2 regions of the Geobacillus sp. CCR genome follow, and region 2 is predicted to be linked to the other one. Evidence: a T-box and tRNA genes for the amino acid it is inferred to sense, from the RefSeq annotation. Region 2 holds a T-box; the other holds one or more tRNA genes.
What was found. The T-box of region 2 lies ahead of serS (serine--tRNA ligase). A T-box ahead of a tRNA ligase gene usually reads a tRNA of that ligase, here a tRNA-Ser.

Region 1: it has a tRNA-Ser gene. The T-box ahead of serS (serine--tRNA ligase) is inferred to sense a tRNA for this amino acid. The anticodon was not compared.

What each region holds. Positions count from the first base shown of each region.
Region 1 is NZ_JBREBQ010000041.1:11,119-21,145, forward strand. It holds gene yhbH (sporulation protein YhbH) at 1-413, opposite strand, end outside; gene ACVBDQ_RS15425 (PrkA family serine protein kinase) at 722-2,617, opposite strand; gene trmL (tRNA (uridine(34)/cytosine(34)/5-carboxymethylaminomethyluridine(34)-2'-O)-methyltransferase TrmL) at 2,943-3,416, opposite strand; gene ACVBDQ_RS15435 (amidase domain-containing protein) at 3,437-4,300, opposite strand; gene queG (tRNA epoxyqueuosine(34) reductase QueG) at 4,362-5,504, opposite strand; gene ACVBDQ_RS15445 (B3/B4 domain-containing protein) at 5,557-6,222, shown strand; tRNA gene ACVBDQ_RS15450 (tRNA-Glu) at 6,523-6,594, opposite strand; tRNA gene ACVBDQ_RS15455 (tRNA-Ser) at 6,599-6,691, opposite strand; tRNA gene ACVBDQ_RS15460 (tRNA-Asn) at 6,699-6,773, opposite strand; tRNA gene ACVBDQ_RS15465 (tRNA-Ile) at 6,983-7,056, opposite strand; tRNA gene ACVBDQ_RS15470 (tRNA-Gly) at 7,063-7,133, opposite strand; tRNA gene ACVBDQ_RS15475 (tRNA-His) at 7,305-7,377, opposite strand; tRNA gene ACVBDQ_RS15480 (tRNA-Thr) at 7,385-7,460, opposite strand; tRNA gene ACVBDQ_RS15485 (tRNA-Ser) at 7,817-7,907, opposite strand; tRNA gene ACVBDQ_RS15490 (tRNA-Ile) at 7,927-8,003, opposite strand; tRNA gene ACVBDQ_RS15495 (tRNA-Met) at 8,009-8,085, opposite strand; tRNA gene ACVBDQ_RS15500 (tRNA-Ala) at 8,103-8,175, opposite strand; tRNA gene ACVBDQ_RS15505 (tRNA-Pro) at 8,184-8,257, opposite strand; tRNA gene ACVBDQ_RS15510 (tRNA-Arg) at 8,264-8,337, opposite strand; tRNA gene ACVBDQ_RS15515 (tRNA-Leu) at 8,343-8,428, opposite strand; tRNA gene ACVBDQ_RS15520 (tRNA-Gly) at 8,434-8,508, opposite strand; tRNA gene ACVBDQ_RS15525 (tRNA-Lys) at 8,516-8,588, opposite strand; tRNA gene ACVBDQ_RS15530 (tRNA-Thr) at 8,761-8,833, opposite strand; tRNA gene ACVBDQ_RS15535 (tRNA-Phe) at 9,068-9,143, opposite strand; tRNA gene ACVBDQ_RS15540 (tRNA-Asp) at 9,173-9,248, opposite strand; tRNA gene ACVBDQ_RS15545 (tRNA-Met) at 9,254-9,330, opposite strand; tRNA gene ACVBDQ_RS15550 (tRNA-Val) at 9,512-9,587, opposite strand; rRNA gene rrf (5S ribosomal RNA) at 9,596-9,712, opposite strand; partial or broken rRNA gene ACVBDQ_RS15560 (23S ribosomal RNA) at 9,824-10,027, opposite strand, start outside.
Region 2 is NZ_JBREBQ010000054.1:804-10,830, reverse strand. It holds gene dnaX (DNA polymerase III subunit gamma/tau) at 1-708, opposite strand, end outside; RNA gene ffs (signal recognition particle sRNA large type) at 826-1,090, opposite strand; gene tadA (tRNA adenosine(34) deaminase TadA) at 1,129-1,626, opposite strand; gene ACVBDQ_RS16715 (LysM peptidoglycan-binding domain-containing protein) at 1,712-2,998, shown strand; gene serS (serine--tRNA ligase) at 3,220-4,494, opposite strand; T-box leader at 4,549-4,769, opposite strand; gene pdxT (pyridoxal 5'-phosphate synthase glutaminase subunit PdxT) at 4,779-5,369, opposite strand; gene pdxS (pyridoxal 5'-phosphate synthase lyase subunit PdxS) at 5,394-6,278, opposite strand; gene ACVBDQ_RS16695 (serine hydrolase) at 6,409-7,767, opposite strand; gene guaB (IMP dehydrogenase) at 7,872-9,338, opposite strand; gene ACVBDQ_RS16685 (YaaC family protein) at 9,464-10,027, shown strand, end outside.

The DNA of each region.
Region 1 (10,027 bases), on a different contig from region 2:
AAGTTGGGCAGCTCCAATTGGCTAAAGAACGCTTCCTCAATCTCCATCAGCGACACTTCAGCTTCGTAATAATCTTGGCCCGGCAAATCGCCAGCACCTTGGCCTTTTCCTGGCCCCTGCCCCTCCCCGCTTCCGTCTCGGGCCACCACATCACCGACTTGGCTGTCTCCATTTCCTTGGCCGACGTGTTTGTTTTTCTCATAATTGTAGCGGATTTTGTATTCATCGAGCGAGCGGATCGGAATTTTAATCACATCGCGCCCGTTGGACATGATAATGCTTTCTTCCGTAATTAAGTCGGGCAAATTGTTTTTGATCGCTTCCTTCACTTTTTCTTGATGGCGCTTTTGATCATCATATCCTTTGCGGTGGAGGGACCAGTCTTCCTTCGATACAACAAAATTCCCCTTCATGTTTTCCCCTCCTTTGAAAAAATCATTTTCACACTTTTCGCTTTCCCGCATATACTTATGTTGGCGTCATCAAAACGGGCCATCACTATGCCAAGTTGGTTTATTTTATCGTATGCAAAAATTCAAAATAATTGACCAATGAATGAGGAAAATAGAAAAGTAGACAAGCCCGATTATCAGCTTCGCGCCCTCTTGTTCTCTTCCTTTTAGCGAAGCTCGCTGCGTCGTCTTTGCTCGACCCTCCCTGTGCAACTCGGTCAGACAGAGGAGGAGGATAAAAAAAGCATGCCTCAGCGCTTGAGGCATGCCTAGCGGTTCAACAAGCTGCCGACATAGCGGAGCAATTCGTTGGCTGACGTGGAGTTGTACCCGTATTCATCAATGAGGCGGGCGACGACTTCGTTAATTTTTTTCAACTGCTGCTCATCCGGTGTTTTCGTCGACGTTGTAATTTTCACAATATCTTTTAGATCAGCGAACAGTTTTTTCTGGATTGCCTCGCGCAGCCGTTCATGCGAGTTGTAATCAAATCGCTGCCCTTTGCGCGCATAGGCGGAAATGCGGATTAAAATTTCTTCACGAAACGCTTTTTTCGCATTTTCGGAAATGCCGATTTGTTCCTCGATCGAGCGCATCAGCTTTTCATCCGGATTCATTTCCTCGCCAGTGAGCGGATCGCGCAGTTTCGTCTTGTTGCAGTACGCCTCGACGTTGTCCAAATAGTTATCCATCAACGTTTTCGCCGACTCTTCATACGAATAGACGAACGCCTTTTGCACTTCTTGTTTGGCGATTTCGTCATATTCTTTACGCACAAGCGAAATGAAGTTCAAGTACCGCTCGCGGTCTTCCTTCGTGATCGACGGATGCTGATCCAACCCTTCTTTCAACGAACGAAGCACGTCAAGCGCATTGATCGACGGCACTCCTTTGCGAATGATGCAGGCAGAAATGCGGTTGATGACATAGCGTGGGTCGATGCCGCTCATCCCCTCGTCCGGATGCTCCTTTTTCAGCTCCTCCACATCGACCTCGCTGAATCCTTCGATCATTTCGCCATCATACAAGCGCATTTTCTTCAATAAATCCACATCCGGCCGCTTCGATTCTTTCAACCGCGTCAAAATCGTAAACATGGCCGCAATCCGCAACGTATGTGGAGCGATATGCACGTCGGCGACATCGCTTTCGCGGATCATTTTTTCGTAAATGCGCTCTTCTTCCGAGACGCGCAAGTTGTATGGAATCGGCATGACGATGATGCGCGAATGGAGCGCCTCGTTCTTTTTGTTGGCGATGAACGACCGATATTCCGTTTCGTTCGTATGAGCGATAATCAATTCGTCGGCGCTGATTAAAGCAAACCGCCCAGCCTTGAAATTGCCTTCTTGCGTCAGCGACAGCAAATGCCAAAGAAATTTTTCATCGCACTTTAACATCTCTTGAAATTCCATAATCCCGCGGTTGGCTTTGTTCAGCTCGCCGTCAAACCGGTACGCGCGCGGGTCGGACTCGGAGCCGTATTCCGCGATCGTTGAAAAATCGATGCTTCCCGTTAAATCGGCGATGTCTTGCGATTTTGGATCAGACGGACTGAACGTCCCGATGCCGACGCGGCGGTTTTCCGAGAAGAAAATGCGCTCCACTAGCACGTCTTCAATGCGTCCGCCGTACTCTTTCTCAAGCCGCATCATATTGAGCGGCGACAGCTCGCCTTCGATGCGAATGCCGTATTCGCGGTAAAAATCGTCGCGCAAATGGTGAGGAATGAGGTGAAGCGGATCTTCATGCATCGGGCACCCTTTAATGGCATACACCGCGCCGCGCTCTGTTTTTGAATACTCTTCAAGCCCACGCTTTAGCAAAGTCACAAGCGTCGACTTCCCGCCGCCAACTGGCCCCATCAGCAGCAAAATCCGTTTCCGCACATCAAGCCGCTTCGCCGCCGGGTGGAAATATTCCTCAACGAGCCGCTCAAGCGCCTCCTCAAGCCCGAACAGGTGCTGGCTGAAAAACTTATATCGTTTCCGCCCATTCACCTCTTCGACCCCAGCATCTTTGATCATATTATAAACACGCGAATGAGCCGACTGGGCCACCCACGGCTTTTCTTTTAAAATCTTTAAATACTCAGCAAACGTTCCTTCCCATTTCAACTTTTCTTCTTCTTCCCGATACCGGGCGATTTTTTGCAAAATATCCATAAAGGACCTCCTCACCCTTGGATGTCTAACAGCAAGATTATTACAATTTATGCGAGGATGTCCCGTATCATTCGCCGCAAAAAAAAATTTTGTCTCCTAACAACCAACTGCGGTCATTCACATGCTTGGCCATATTCGCTATAATAAAAGGGGAAACGCCTGCCACTTTCATTATGAAGGAGGAACAAACGATGCGCACTTTGCTTGTGCTAGGGGTTATCATTGCGTTTTTGACGGCCATTTTCACCGCTGGCTATGAAGACAAACCAGGCGTCAGACAATAAGACCAAAAAAACGACCTCCAGAGCGAAGGTCGTTTTTTTGTTTATGACAACCCATAAAACCGTTGTTGGCGCAACGCTTCGTACACTAAAATGGCCGCCGTGTTCGACAAGTTTAACGAGCGCACTTTGTCATTCATCGGGATGCGAAGGCAACGGTCCATATTGGCCTCAAGCAGCTCCTTCGGCAGTCCGGTCGTTTCACGGCCGAACACAAAGAAAATATGTTTTTCTGTATCGCTGAAATCAAACGAATCATAATACCGGCGCCCGAATTTCGTAATGAAATAAAACTCCCCTTCCGGAAAGCGGGCGAATAGTTCGTCAAGCGAGTCATAATACGAAATATTGACATACGGCCAATAATCAAGCCCGGCGCGCTTTAACATTTTATCATCCGTAGAAAAACCGAGCGGGCGGATCAAATGGAGCGACGTATCGGTTGCTGCGCACGTACGAGCGATGTTTCCAGTATTGGCTGGAATTTCTGGCTGGTATAGCACTACATGAAGCGGCATTTCCTTCACCTCAGCAACGTTTATTTGCGATCGATGATGTGAAAAAACTTATAGCGAATGTTCGGCGTATAGGCGCTTGAATCTTCATACGACCAATAGCGCATTCGGCTGTTTGTCGTATGGGCGTTCACAAGCGGCATCCCGTTCTGATCTTTCGCCACCACAATCGTTGAGTGGTCGAAGCGTCCGTCCCCTTGAAAATCATAACAGATGACATCACCTGCCATCAATTGCTCCGGCTCCGCCACTTCCACCGCCTGCAAGCCGATGCGCGACCCGCTCAAATACCAACGAAAAGCATGGGCCACAGCCCAGCTGTAACTCCAACTTCCGTTTTGACACCACCATCCCCTCGCCCGGTTCGGATAGCCCGTCATCGGCGCCCCGCCTGCATACAAGCATTGAGAGACAAAATTCGTGCAATCCACCGGAAACGACGGAAACACCGGGTTATGCCGATTCCACCACGTTTCCGCATACCGCACCGCCCGGGCGCGGTCATACTGGTAAGAAAGACGCTCCCCCGTCCATTGCTCTCGTTCGACGCGCGGCGCCTCCATATCCCTCCCCAACCGGTTGATCGGTTCATCAGTTACAAGCTCACCGCGAACAAAACAGGCGCATCGCTCCTCAACCTGTTCTTCTATATATAGTGAACCCCTTTGCTTAATTAAAAATTGATGGTGGGCAATATACATAACTTTCGCTTCCCGCTCGATGGTCTGCCTGCCGACAATTTGTCCCCGGATCGTGCAACGGACGATCTCCGCACCGCGCTTTTGGCAAAGCCGTTGCTTTCTTGCCGCCTCTTCGCTTCGGATATTGCTTTCCGACACAAACGAGCGGGCTCGCTCATCCAACCACGCGCGCAACTGTTTTTTCATGCTGCTTTCCACCACTTTCGTTTTTGTTACTACCTTATGTGGGGAAGCTGCGTTTTTTTCCCTATTCCTTTGCCTCAGCCAACAGTTTCAGTCCTTTTTCAATCTCAGCGATCACATCGGCATCCGCCTCCGTTTGCCGCGCGGCCTCCAAGTAAGGCTTAGCGCTTGGATCCCCGATTTTCCCGAGCGCCCACGCCGCCGTCCCGCGGATGACGGGACGGCTATCCTCTTTCAACAAACGCAGTAAGTGCGGCACCGCGGTTTGGTCTTTGTAATGGGCGAGCGCCAGAATGGCATTGCGCTGAATCGGCTTTTTCCCACGCCATGAACCCGCCATGGCCCCAAATGTTTCTTTAAATTCACGGTTGCTCATCTGAAGCAGCGGGATGAGCTTCGGCTTTACCGCTTCCGGATCCGGCTCGAATTCTGGATGCAAATGAAAGTCTTTCCCCTTATTTTCCGGGCAGACTTGCTGGCATGTATCGCAGCCGTACAGCCGGTTCCCGATTTTCTCCCGAAACTCGTCGGCTAAAAAGCCTTTCGTTTGCGTTAAAAAGGAAAGGCACCGCTGTGCGTTCAGTTGCCCCCCTTGCACAAGCGCCCCGGTCGGGCAGGCATCAATGCATTTCGTGCACGTGCCGCATCGGTTTTCAACCGGTTCATCAGGGGGAAATGGAATATTCGTAATCATTTCTCCCAAATACACATACGATCCAAACTCCGGTGTAATAATAGAGCAGTTCTTGCCGCTCCAACCGATCCCTGCTCGTTCCGCCACCGCCCGATCAGCGAGCTCTCCGGTATCCACCATCGAGCGAACGCGGGCATGGGGCACTTTGGCCAGCAAAAACTCCTCGAGCTGCTGCAAACGTTCCCGCAACACATCGTGGTAGTCCTTTCCCCATGAAGCGCGGCAAAAAACGCCGCGCCGTTCCGTCTTTGTCCCCCGCGGCGCATTTTTCATTTTAGACGGATAGGCAAGAGCAATGGCAATAATCGATTTTGCTTCCGGAAGAAGCAATGAAGGATTCGTCCGTTTCTCAATATCTGGTTCCTCAAAACCGGACTGATAGCCGAGCTCCTGCTGGCGGCGCAGCCGTTCCTTTAATTCAACAAACGGATCAGCGCTCGCAAATCCGATTTTATCAATGCCGATTGACCGACTGTACTCAATGACTTCCTGCTTTAATGCCATAACATCCATCGTTTTCCCTCCTTTCGTCATATATGGTAAAATGAAATCCGAGGTGATCAAGATGAAATGCGTGATATCAGAACAACTAAAGCAACGCCTTCCTTCTGGTAAATTCGGCGTCATCCGCTATCATCATATCGAGGTCAGCGATTCACCGCAAATGTTAAGGGGGAGGCTTGAGCTGTTTCAAGAATCTCTTTACATCGAGCTGCAGGAAAAGTCGATTGCCGACATCCCTGAGATGGTCGAATGGCGCCGTACTTTCAAACAAATCGGAACGGACCCAAGCCGCTATCGACCGTCAAGTGAAAGCCTGTACCGACGCATCCAGAAAAAAAGCTTCATTCCGCCTATCCATTCAGCGGCGGACATAAACAACTTTTTTTCACTCTATTATAAAATTCCGCTCGGCATCTATGATCTAGACCGCATCAACGGGACAGTGACGCTCACGATCGGCACGGAACAAGATGAATACATCGCGTTAAACGGCCGCACAGTCAACTTTGCCAACAAACTCGTCAGCAAAGATGAACGAGGGCCGTTTGGCAGTCCGATCGTCGATTCGGAGCGGACCGCCGTGACGAGAGAAACGAAAAACGCTTTGCAAATCGTTTACTTTCTCCCATCAACGCCAGAAGAAACCGCCAAGCGCCAGCTTCAAGCCATCCAAACGATGTTTGTGCAAATTCATGGCGGCGAAGCCGACGCCCAATTGTTCATTTGATCTTCCCCCCACTTTCCTGCTGTTGGAAACGGGGGACTCCCTCCCTACTTGAACTCTCTCCCACCTACGCTCACGCGTGGAAGTGGGGGTCTTCTCGGTTTAGGGTGATAAAGAAAAAAACGCAATGCCTCGTTCTTTAACGAAACGAAACACTGCGTTGTCCCCAACAATCATAACGTAATTTTAAAGCTAACGAGAGATATTATAACAGACTTCCACACGCATCGCAAGAAAAAAACGCAAAAATCGACAAAAGAAATTGTACAAAAGGGCACCAGAATCTCTGGTGCCAGCAACCAGTGACCCGTACGGGATTCGAACCCGTGTTACCGCCGTGAAAGGGCGGTGTCTTAACCACTTGACCAACGGGCCATTATGGCGGAGAAGGCGGGATTTGAACCCGCGCGCCGCAAAACTGCGACCTAACGGTTTAGCAAACCGTCCCCTTCAGCCACTTGGGTACTTCTCCAAAGAAATGGCTCCGCAAGTAGGATTCGAACCTACGACCTACCGGTTAACAGCCGGTTGCTCTACCGCTGAGCTATTGCGGAATGATGAATAACTATATGTTATGCTCATCTTCCAAATGTGCTCGTTGCCTCTTCCTCTGCCAGCTAATTCAAGGAAGCGAGATGCGTCGAGGCAACTCGCAGCGAATTCGAAGATGTGAAGCTCGTCGCTCCGATTTTGCTGTGGAACGATGGGGCATTGTTCGCCCATTATTATAGCGAATGACCCAAAAATATTCAATGGAAAATAATGGGCCTAAGTGGACTTGAACCACCGACCTCACGCTTATCAGGCGTGCGCTCTGACCAGCTGAGCTATAGGCCCATAAAAAGCGGGTGATGGGAATCGAACCCACGACATCAGCTTGGAAGGCTGAGGTTTTACCACTAAACTACACCCGCATATCATTTAGTTGAACATCCGCCACGCTGCTTCCATGCCCCTTCCTCTACCAGCTGATTCACAGAAGCCAGATGCGTCGGGGCAACTCGAAGCAGATTCGATGATGCAGATGCTCGTGGCTGAGGTTTTACCACTAAACTACACCCGCAAATATAGAATATAATGAAAAGGGCGACTAGTGGGAATCGAACCCACGCATGCCAGAGCCACAATCTGGTGCGTTAACCACTTCGCCATAGTCGCCTCGTTCTGGTGCCGGCTGCAGGACTTGAACCCGCAACCTACTGATTACAAGTCAGTTGCTCTACCAATTGAGCTAAGCCGGCATATTTAAAATTAGCTAGTGACTCATGTTGTCTGCCTGGTTGTGCCTCTTCCTCTGCAAGCTGATTCGAGGAAGCTGAGTGCGTCGAGGCAACTCGCAGCCAATTCGATGATGCCGATGCTCGTCTCTACCAATTGAGCTAAGCCGGCATATTTAAAATTAGCTAGTGACTCATGTTGTCTGCCTAGTTGTGCCTCTTCCTCTCCCAGCTAATTCGAGGAAGTCAAATGCTCGGTGTCCCTTCCTCTGCAAGCTTATTCAAAGAAGTGGGATGCGTCGGGACAACTCGCAGCAGATTCGACGATGCGAATGCTCGTCTCTACCAATTGAGCTAAGCCGGCACGATTTTAAAGTGCATGGCGGAGGAGGAGGGATTCGAACCCCCGCGCGCCTTGCGGCGCCTCTCGGTTTTCAAGACCGACCCCTTCAACCACTTGGGTACTCCTCCAAAAAAGCAACAATAATAATGGTGGACCTTGTAGGACTCGAACCTACGACCGGACGGTTATGAGCCGTCTGCTCTAACCAGCTGAGCTAAAGGTCCGATAATGGTGGCGGTGGAGGGGATCGAACCCCCGACCTCACGGGTATGAACCGTACGCTCTAGCCAGCTGAGCTACACCGCCAAATTTAAGTCAAAAGGTGGAGCCTATCGGGATCGAACCGATGACCTCCTGCTTGCAAAGCAGGCGCTCTCCCAGCTGAGCTAAGGCCCCATGATAAATCGGGAAGACAGGATTTGAACCTGCGACCTCACGGACCCGAACCGTGTGCTCTACCAAGCTGAGCTACTTCCCGACAAAACGCGCTCGAGAGGATTCGAACCCCTAACCTTCTGATCCGTAGTCAGATGCTCTATCCAATTGAGCTACGAGCGCACAAGTGCCGAGGGCCGGACTCGAACCGGCACGGTAGTTACCTACCCCAGGATTTTAAGTCCTGTGCGTCTGCCAATTCCGCCACCCCGGCGGAAGTGGAGCGGAAGACGGGGCTCGAACCCGCGACCCCCACCTTGGCAAGGTGGTGTTCTACCGCTGAACTACTTCCGCAAGACGATGAGCCATGGAGGACTCGAACCTCCGACCCTCTGATTAAAAGTCAGATGCTCTACCTACTGAGCTAATGGCTCATGGGTTCAATAACACTCCGAGACAACGATGTCCCTTCCTCTACTAGCATATTCGAAGATGTCAGATGCGTCGGGACAACTCGAAGCGAACTCGAAGATGTAGCGCTCGTTACTGAGCTAATGGCTCGCGGTTGCCGCCTTAATGGCTTAAGGGGTTATTAAGGAATAAGAATGCCGGCTGCAGGACTTGAACCCGCAACCTACTGATTACAAGTCAGTTGCTCTACCAATTGAGCTAAGCCGGCACATTTAAAATTAGTTAGTGACTCATGTTGTCTGCCTGGTTGTGCCTCTTCCTCTTCAAGCTCATTCAAGGAAGCCTTGTGCGTCGAGGCAACTCGCAACAGACTCGACGATGCGAATGTTCGTCGCTACCCATTGAACTAAGCCGGGGTGGTTTGAACATCTGACATGTCTGTGAACTACTCCCACTTAGCTTTGCATGAAGCGGGAACCTTCTTTCGGAACTATGATAAAAATGGTGGCTCGGGACGGAATCGAACCGCCGACACAAGGATTTTCAGTCCTTTGCTCTACCGACTGAGCTACCGAGCCATACCATATTTTTCGTGATTTTGGAACAATGGCGGTCCCGACGGGACTCGAACCCGCGATCTCCTGCGTGACAGGCAGGCATGTTAACCACTACACTACGGGACCAATTTTGGTTGCGGGGGCAGGATTTGAACCTGCGACCTTCGGGTTATGAGCCCGACGAGCTACCGGACTGCTCCACCCCGCGATGATGAGAAAGTAAGTTGATTTTCACAATGCTTTTAGTGTTGTTGTTCGTTGCCTCTTCCTCTACAAGCTGATTCAAAGACGCTCGATGCGTCGAGGCAACTCGAAGCGAATTCGATGAAGCAAAGGCTCGTTGCTCCACCCCGCGATGATGAGAAAGTAAGTCAGCTTTTATATTAAGATGGTGGAGGATGACGGGATCGAACCGCCGACCCCTTGCTTGTAAGGCAAGTGCTCTCCCAGCTGAGCTAATCCTCCACGAAATTGCCTAGCAGCGACCTACTCTTGCAGGGGCGCTGGCCCCAACTACCATCGGCGCTGGAGGGCTTAACTTCCGTGTTCGGGATGGGAACGGGTGTTTCCCCTCCGCCATAGCCACTAGGCAACAATGGACAAGTCTTATTATAAGGAAAGTTGACCTGTTGTCAAGACTTTTTCATTCCCTCAAAACTAGATAACCGTGCTCAGGAAGAAGCCGCTCGCCTGCGCTTTTCTTGGTTAAGCCCTCGATCGATTAGTATCCGTCAGCTCCACGTGTCGCCACGCTTCCACCTCGGACCTATCGACCTCGTCATCTTCGAGGGATCTTACCCGCTTCACGCGGTGGGAAATCTCATCTTGAGGGGGGCTTCACGCTTAGATGCTTTCAGCGCTTATCCCGTCCGCACATAGCTACCCAGCGGTGCCCCTGGCGGGAC
Region 2 (10,027 bases):
GTCGTCGAGCCGAAGTTTCCCGTCGCTGAACGAAATGGCTTGATCAAGCAAGCTGAGCGCATCGCGCATCCCCCCGTCTGCAGCACGGGCGATGGCGGACAATGCCTCATCGGACGCCTCGACACCTTGGGCGCTTGCGACATACTTTAGCCGTGAAACGATCGCCGGAAGCGGGATGCGGCGAAAATCGAACCGTTGGCAGCGGGAAATGATCGTCGTCGGAATTTTGTGCGGCTCGGTCGTGGCCAAAATGAAAATGACGTGTTTCGGCGGCTCCTCCAACGTTTTCAACAGCGCGTTAAACGCACCGATCGACAGCATATGCACCTCGTCGATGATATACACTTTGTAGCGGGCCGACGTCGGCGCAAATTTCACCTTCTCACGGATATCACGAATTTCATCGACGCGGTTGTTGGAAGCAGCGTCAATTTCCAGCACATCGGGAACCGTTCCATTCGTAATGCCGAGGCAAGCTGGACACTCATTGCATGGCTCCGCCGCTGGCGCCTGTTCACAGTTGACCGCCTTGGCGAAAATTTTCGCTGCGCTCGTTTTTCCTGTACCGCGCGGGCCGGAAAATAAGTAAGCGTGCGATATTTTATGTTGAAGCAGGGCGCTTTGCAACGTCTTGGTCACGTGTTCTTGGCCGACCATGTCCGCAAAGCGCTGCGGCCGAAACACGCGATATAACGCTTGGTATGCCACGGAAAACGGCCCTCCTCTTTCTCTCGTCCTATCTATTATATAACTTCCTATTGCAATTTGAAATAACAAAAAACCCACTCGCCATGAGTGGGTTTTGTTCCCTATCGCTATGTAAGGCCGTGCACCTTCTGTCGATTAGCTGCCCCGAGCGTTGCTCAAGCAGTTAGCTCAGCCCAGGCGTCCCCGCGGCACATGGGAGCATCCGCTTACTGCTGCTTCCTTCCGGACCTGACAGGGTTCACGGAATCCCATTGCGCGGGACCCAGACGTCAACACCACTTGCTTGAGACAGGCCTCGCAACAGACTAACCTCGAGAAGGAATTCAGCCTCGCTAGAGCGGATTGCGAGTACAGGGCACCGCTACCTCCCCGCTTAGCACGGCACTATCAGTATAGCTCGTTAGCGGAAAAAATGCAATGTCAATCGACGGAATTTTCGTTGGCACTCCCGCCAACATTTCTCTTTTGTTCGCGCAATCGTCGAAAAAATTGGCTCAACAGCGAACCGCACTCGTCAGCAAGCACCCCGCTTACCACCTTAACCTGATGGTTAAATCGGCTTTCCTGCAATAAGTTCATCAATGTCCCAGCGCACCCTCCCTTTGGGTCAAACGCGCCAAATACAACCCGTTCGATGCGGGAAAGAACAATGGCGCCTGCGCACATGGCGCACGGCTCAAGCGTTACGTACAACGTCGCCCGCTCAAGCCGCCATGAACCGGTTGCCCGGCATGCTTCATCGATTGCCAAAATTTCTGCATGAGCGATGGCGCGTTGTTCGGTTTCCCGCAAATTATGAGCGCGGGCGATGACGCGGCCGTCTTGAACGATGACAGCGCCGATCGGCACTTCGCCGATCTGCTCCGCTTTTTTTGCTTCTTCCATTGCCAATCGCATGTAGTACTCGTCGGTGTTCATCGTATACCCCTTCACACAAACGGTCATTTCTCCTTTCTTTTCATCATAGAATATGGAGAATAAAGACGCAACTAGGAGGTCAAGTATGCAAATCCACGTAGTGCAGAGTGGACAAACGTTAAGTGGAATTGCTGAGGCATACGGGACCACGGCGGAAGACATTGTCCGGGCCAACAAGCTTCCAAACCCTGATAAACTCGTTGTCGGTCAGGCGCTCGTGATCCCGATCGTCGGTCGTTTTTACTGGGTGCAGCGCGGCGACACGTTATGGTCGATTGCACGCCGATTTTCGATTCCGATGCAGCGGCTTGCCGAAGTGAATCGCCTCTCCTTAAACGCTCCGCTTAAGGTCGGGCAGCGGCTTTATATACCGCCCGGCGCCAAGCGAAGAGCGGAGTTTAACGCCTATATTGAACCGCGCGGCGCGACTGTCAGCCCAGCGCTGGAGGCGAGCGCTCGCGAAGCCGCTCCGTATTTGACTTATTTGAGTCCTTTTTATTTTGCGATCCGACGCGACGCGACATTGCAAGAGCCGCCGCTTGACGACTTTCCGGATATTGCCCGCGCCAACCGCGTCACGCTCGTTATGGTTGTCGCCAACATTGAAAACGGGCAGTTCAGCGACGAGCTCGGCGCGCTTATGTTAACAAACGAAACGCTGCAAAATCGTCTGCTCGACAACATTGTCGCGACCGCTAGACGGTATGGCTTCCGCGACATCCATTTTGATTTTGAATATTTGCGCCCGGAAGACCGTGAGGCGTATAATGCGTTTTTGCGCAAAGCGAAACGGCGGTTTGCACGAGAAGGGTGGATGATGTCGACCGCCTTGGCGCCGAAAACGAGCGCGACCCAGCGCGGACGTTGGTACGAAGCACACGACTACCGCGCCCATGGACAAATTGTCGACTTTGTCGTGATCATGACGTATGAATGGGGCTACAGCGGCGGGCCGCCGATGCCGGTGTCCCCGATCGGTCCGGTCCGCCGCGTTCTCGAGTACGCCATCTCTGAAATGCCAGCCGGAAAAATTTTGATGGGGCAAAACTTGTATGGCTACGACTGGACGCTGCCATATGTACCCGGCGGCCCGTACGCCCAGGCCATCAGCCCGCAGCAAGCCATCGCCCTCGCCGCAAAGTATAACGTTGCCATCGAATACGATACGGAGGCGCAGGCACCGCATTTTCGCTATCGCGACGAAAACGGACGCGAGCATGAAGTATGGTTTGAGGACGCCCGCTCCATTCAAGCAAAATTTAATCTCGTGAAGGAACTTGGTTTGCGCGGGGTCAGCTATTGGAAACTTGGCATTGATTTTCCACAAAACTGGCTGCTGATCGCTGATCAATTTACTGTTGTAAAAAAATAAAGGCATAAAAAACCCGCCGGTCAACGGCGGGTTTTTTTATGATGGGAAACGGCTTTCGGCGGTCAGCCGTTTCAGATGACAATCTCCTCTTATGCGCGTCAGTCCTCTTCATCATCGTCTTGGCCAAGAACAAGACTTCTTGTTCCTCATTGCCAACGTCATTCACTATAACACGGCAGTCGGGAAAAGTCAACCAACGATTTGCCTCAAGCACCTTTTTTTCAGCGAATGACGTCCCGATTCCCCATGTAAGGACGAAGCGCTTCCGGAACGATGACCGAGCCGTCTTCTTGCTGGTAGTTTTCCAAAATGGCGGCGACCGTCCGCCCAATGGCTAGCCCCGAACCGTTTAATGTATGCACGTACTCCGGTTTCGCTTTTGGATCCCGACGGAAGCGGATGTTGGCACGGCGCGCTTGAAACGCCTCAAAGTTGCTGCACGACGAAATTTCCCGGTACGTTCCGTAACTTGGCAGCCAAACTTCAATATCGTACGTTTTCGCCGCCGAGAATCCAAGGTCTCCGGTGCACAAGGCGACAACGCGGTACGGAAGCCCGAGCCGTTGCAAAATCGTCTCTGCCTGGCGCGTCAGCTTTTCCAATTCATCGTACGAGTCCTCCGGCTTTACGAACTTTACCAGCTCGACTTTATTGAACTGATGCTGACGGATCAGCCCTCTCGTGTCGCGGCCGGCCGACCCGGCTTCCGCGCGGAAGCAGGCGCTGTAGGCCGCATAGTAAATCGGCAAATCATCTGCGGCCAAAATTTCGTCGCGGTGCAGGTTCGTCACCGGCACCTCAGCGGTCGGAATGAGGAAATAATCTTCGCTGTCCAAATGGAACGCATCCTCGGCAAATTTCGGCAACTGTCCGGTTCCGATCATGCTCGCCCGGTTCACTAAATATGGCGGCAACACTTCTTCGTAACCGAATTCATCGAGATGGATGTCAAGCATAAAGTTGATGAGCGCCCGCTCAAGCCGCGCTCCTAACCCTTTATAAAAGACAAATCGGCTTCCCGCCACTTTGGCGGCTCGCTCAAAGTCGAGCAAACCGAGCCGATCGGCGATTTCCCAATGCGGCTTCGGCTCAAAGGAAAACGAACGCGGCTCTCCCCATCTCCGCACTTCCACATTGTCCTCTTCTGATTGGCCGATCGGCACTGATTCGTGCGGCACGTTTGGAATTGACAACAACAAGTCGTCGAGTTCCGCCTCAAGCTGGCGAATTTGTTCATCCATCCGTTTAATGCGGTCACCGACTTCGCGCATTTGGGCAATCAGCGGCTCGGCGTCCTTTTTCTCGCGCTTTAGGACAGCGATTTGCTGCGACACATCGTTGCGCTTGCTTTTCAGCTCTTCGACTTCCGCGATCAAGCGGCGGCGGTCTTTGTCCAATTGTTCAAAGCGGTCGATGTTCGTCAAATCCCCGCCGCGCTGCATTAGTTTTTCTTTCACTTCTTCAAACTGGGTGCGCAATATTTTCACATCCAGCATGGCTTTTACCTCCTTTTCCATTCAATATTATACATAAAAAAGCCCCCGTCCCAAAAAAGGGACGGGAGCCATCCCGCGGTGCCACCCTTATTGAAGGCTTGCTATGCCTTCCCCTTTTGCCGTTAACGGCGGCGGCCGAAAACGCCTACTGGCCCTTTGGGCGTTCAACGTTTTGCTCGAGGATGGATTCACAGGAGCTCCCTGCCGGTTCGCACCGCCCACCGGCTCTCTGATAAGGAAGGCATCCCGCTACTCGTTCCTCTCATCGCTTTCGCTTGATCACTTTACTTGAGGCTTGACGCCATTTTCGCTTCTTTGACCATGTTGAGGAAGTATTGCATCAATCGATGATCGTCGGTCAGCTCTGGGTGGAACGAGCAGCCAAGAAACTGTCCTTGTCGAGCGGCGACAATGCGGTCATTGTATGTCGCCAAGACATCGACCCCGTCCCCGGCCTCCACGATATGCGGAGCGCGGATGAAGACGCCGACAAAGCCATCGCCGACGCCTTTAATCGACAGCTCCGCCTCAAAGCTTTCCCGCTGCCGACCGAACGAGTTCCGCTCCACCGTAATGTCCATTAATCCTAAATGTGGCTCGTCATAGCCGACAATTCGCTTCGCCAGCAAAATGAGTCCGGCGCACGTGCCGAACATCGGCTTGCCGGCAGCGGCAAATTGCTTGAGCGGCTCCATCAGCCCATAGCGGTCGATGAGCCGCCGCATCGTCGTGCTTTCGCCGCCCGGCAGCACAAGACCGTCCAACCCTTCAAGCTGCTCCGGCTTTTTCACGATGACCGCCTCGGCGCCGCACGCCTCAATGGCGCGAACATGCTCCCGCACAGCTCCTTGCAGTCCAAGTACACCTATTTTCATCGTTGCTTTGCTCCTTTATTTAGCTTACCAGCCGCGTTCTTGCATCCGGTGCTCCGGCAACAATGTCGCGATATCGATGCCGCGCATCGCGCCGCCCAATCCTTTCGACAAGTGTGCGATCAATTCATAGTCTTCGTAATGAGTCGTCGCCTCTACGATCGCGCGCGCGTATTTTTCCGGATTTTCCGATTTGAAAATGCCAGACCCAACAAAGACACCGTCCGCACCCAAGTGCATCATCAAGGCAGCGTCAGCCGGTGTCGCGACACCGCCGGCGGCAAAGTTGACGACCGGCAGGCGGCCAAGCCGCTTGATCTCGCGCAGCACCTCAACCGGAGCCCCGAGCTGTTTCGCCTCAGCGACAAGCTCATCTTCGCTCATGTTGACGACTTTGCGAATTTGCGCGTTCACTTTGCGCATATGGCGCACGGCCTCAACGATGTTGCCTGTCCCCGGCTCTCCTTTCGTCCGCAACATCGATGCCCCTTCTGCAATGCGGCGCGCCGCTTCCCCTAAATCGCGGCAACCGCACACAAATGGAACGGTAAACTGCCGTTTGTCAATATGGAACTCCTCATCAGCCGGCGTTAATACTTCGCTTTCGTCAATGTAGTCGACACCAAGCGCCTCTAAGACACGCGCCTCAACATAGTGACCGATCCGCACTTTCGCCATGACTGGGATCGAAACGGCGTTCATCACTTCTTCGATCACCGTCGGGTCGGCCATGCGCGCGACACCGCCAGCGGCGCGAATGTCCGCCGGGACGCGCTCGAGCGCCATAACCGCGACAGCCCCTGCCGCTTCAGCGATTTTCGCCTGTTCTGCGTTCACGACGTCCATGATGACGCCGCCTTTTTGCATTTCCGCCATGCCGCGTTTGACGCGGTCCGTACCTGTCAATGCCAACGTTGATTCCCCCTATTCCTAATCCTTATGCTTTGCGAGGCATGCAAAAGGACGATTCCACTGTTTTATTTTACCTCAATTTTTACAAAAATCACAATGGAAAAAAGCTCCCCATCAAGGGGAGTCGATTTTACAGCCAGCCTTTCACTGTTTTGGCGACGCTTGTCCATAAATCAACAAACAGTCCGCCGACCGCGCGCATCGAAAGAACAAACCAATTGGCTTTTTCGACTTCAGCTGTTGTGACAAGCGGCACACGGATGTTTTTTTGCATGTCTGGGCTTAAGAAGGCAAGGGAGTCGTCCCCTTTATATTCGAGCGTCATATATCCAACCGTTTCCCCTTTTTTCAAAGGGGCGACTAGCTTTCCTTCTTTTGTCATTTTTTTCTTGTCCAACACATATACAGGTTTGTATTGTTTTTCCTCGCCGTTTTTCACAAGCAGATCCAGATTCTTTCCTGTCGCGACACGAACCTCTTTTTCTTTCCCTTTCACGACCGGAAGTGTTTCTTTTCCTTTCAGCTGGTACCCTTTTGGATAAAGCGTCTCGAGGGAGTATTGGTTGAATCCGTAGTTAAATAGTTTTTCTGTCTCTTTAAAGCGCGCCTCTTTTGTTGTTTTCCCACTCGCATCTTTCGCGTTCATGACAACCGAAATCAAGCGGACGCCGTTTCGTTTCGCCGTCCCGGTGAAACAGTTGCCGGCAAATTCCGTATAGCCGGTTTTCAACCCGTCTACACCTTCGTATCCGTACACAAGCCCAGGCAGCATCCAATTCCAGTTGTCCATTTTGATTTCATCTTTTGTTCCTTCCCGGAATACTTTATGAGGAATGCTCGCTGTTTTCAGCACTTCGGGATGATCTTTCAGCAACCGGTAGGCAAGCATCGCCATCGCACGTGCGGACATGACGTTTTCCTCATTTGTGCTTGTCCCTTCCGGATGGAATCCTTTTAAATCCTTATTGCTCAACCCTGTGGCATTGACAAACTTATAATCTTTCAGCCCAAGCTCTTTCGCTTTGTCGTTCATCATTTTCACAAAATTTTTCTCCGATCCAGCGATGATCTCAGCAATCGCGACCGTTGCCCCGTTCGCCGAATAAATGGCCATTGCCTCGTACAGCTCACGCACCGTATACTTGCCATCTTTTCGCAACGGGACATTGGACAGCGCCCGGTCTTGCGACAGCCGGTACACGTAATCGCTTGGCGTGTACATTTGATCCCATTTGACGCGCTTCGCCTTAATGGCGTCAAGAAGCAAATACTCGGTCATCATTTTCGTCATGCTGGCAATCCCAAGCACCGTATCGATATTTTTTTCATACAAAATTCTTCCCGTTTGTGCATCCACTAAAATCGCAGCGTCCGCCCGGATGTCAAGCGGGGCGCTTTCCGCCTTCACCGTCTGTTGAAACGGACCAAACGTTAAACAAAGGCAAATCGACAGCAACCAAAACAACCAGTTTTGTTTTCTCCTCCTCACAATGACACCCTCCTCACACAACCGTTATTGTAACATACCGTCGGCCAAAAAAATAGACGGAGGACATGTCTCCGTCAAAGTTGAGCCGATCGGCGCAACTCCGATCAAAAAGCAGAGTAGTTCGGCGCTTCTTTCGTAATTTGCACGTCATGCGGATGGCTTTCACGAAGCCCCGCGCTCGTCATGCGGATAAACTGCGTTTTTTCGCGCAGCTCTTCCAAATTGCGGGTTCCACAATAGCCCATGCCGGCGCGCAACCCACCGACAAGCTGATAAATCGTGTCGGCAAGCGGCCCTTTGTATGGAACGCGTCCCTCGATGCCTTCCGGGACAAACTTTTTCGCATCTTCTTGAAAATAGCGGTCTTTGCTGCCGCGCTCCATGGCTGCGACCGATCCCATGCCCCGGTACACCTTAAAGCGGCGGCCTTGGTAAATTTCCGTCTCACCCGGGCTTTCGGAAACACCAGCAAGCAAGCTGCCGAGCATAACCGCATGCGCCCCAGCCGCGATCGCCTTCACAATGTCGCCGGAATATTTGATCCCGCCGTCAGCGATGACCGGGACGCCATGTTTGCGCGCCTCAGTCGCACAGTCGTAGATCGCCGTAATTTGCGGCACACCAACCCCGGCGACAACCCGGGTCGTGCAGATGGACCCCGGACCGATTCCGACTTTAATAATGTTCGCCCCAGCCTCAATCAAGTCGCGCGTCCCTTCAGCTGTCGCGACATTGCCGGCGATGATGTTCAAGTCCGGGTATTGGCGTCGGATGTTGGCCACCGTCTCTAGGACGCCTTTCGAATGGCCGTGCGCCGTGTCAACGACAATGACATCAACCCCTGCCTCAACAAGCTTTTTGACGCGAATCATCGTGTCCGCCGTCACCCCGACGGCCGCCCCGACAATCAGCCTCCCTTTCGCATCTTTCGCCGAATTCGGGAACTCAATGACCTTTTCAATATCCTTGATCGTAATTAATCCCTTCAGCACACCGTTTTCATCAACAAGAGGCAGTTTTTCGACCTTGTGTCGCTGCAAAATTTTCTCTGCTTCCTCCAACGTTGTCCCCACCGGAGCAGTGATCAAGTTTTCCTTCGTCATTACCTCGGAAATTTTAATCGAATAGTCTTGAATGAAACGCAAGTCACGGTTCGTAATAATGCCGACCAATTTTTGCTCCTCGGGGTTGTTGACGATCGGCACCCCCGAGATCCGATATTTACTCATTAAGTGTTCTGCATCATACACTTGATGATCCGGCGTTAGGAAAAACGGGTCCGTAATGACGCCTCGTTCCGACCGTTTCACCTTGTCGACCTGCTCGGCCTGCTGTTCGATCGACATATTTTTGTGAATGATGCCAAGGCCTCCCTGACGCGCCATCGCAATTGCCATCTCCGCTTCGGTGACCGTATCCATCCCAGCGCTGAGAATCGGGATGTTCAACTGCAGCGTATCGCTCAACTTCGTGGTTACATCAACATCGCGCGGCAATACGTCCGACTTCGCTGGGATGAGAAGAACGTCATCAAACGTCAATCCTTCCTTGGCGAATTTCGCTTCCCACATGTTTTCTCCCCCTTGTCCGGAAATATTATTAGTAGCTTAACAACTGGTTAAACTACTGTCAAGGAATCAAGAAAATGTCCAACTTTTCAGTTATTTCAAGACAATTCTATGTAAGGGGGGTAAAAATGTTCGGAAATCACGGTCAACTGTTTCGCCTTTCTGTTTTCCGCTCGGCCGATACTGCGCAGCAATTTTTGCGGCAATGCTATCAACAGCTGCAGCGGGATGACGCCGTCCAACGCAGTTATGCAAACTGTTACCCATTTTTATATTATCTGGAACACGGGCAAAACTTTTACGCCGCTGCCCAGCAGGCGCCGCTGTCCATCAAGCCAGTTCTCTTGTTTTACGGCATGGTGCAGCTCTTAAAAGCATGCCTGCTCACTGTCGACCCCGACTACCCGGAATCAACATCGGTCTTGGCCCATGGTGTATCAGCAAGAAAACGAAAAAAACAGGGCTACGAATTTTTAGATGATGAAGTGAAAATACAAAAAAACGGTTTATTCGCACATTTTTCTGAAAAAATGTTTCATGTGAAACAAGAAGCTGGGGAAAAATTTCGCATGGGCACGCTGTTGCAACGAATTAGCGAGTTGCATGAAACGTTTTTTCTTCTAAGCGGGCGAAAAAAACCGTTATCCTTGCCTGTTGTACATACTGCTTCGCCGCCGATGCTCGCCATCCCA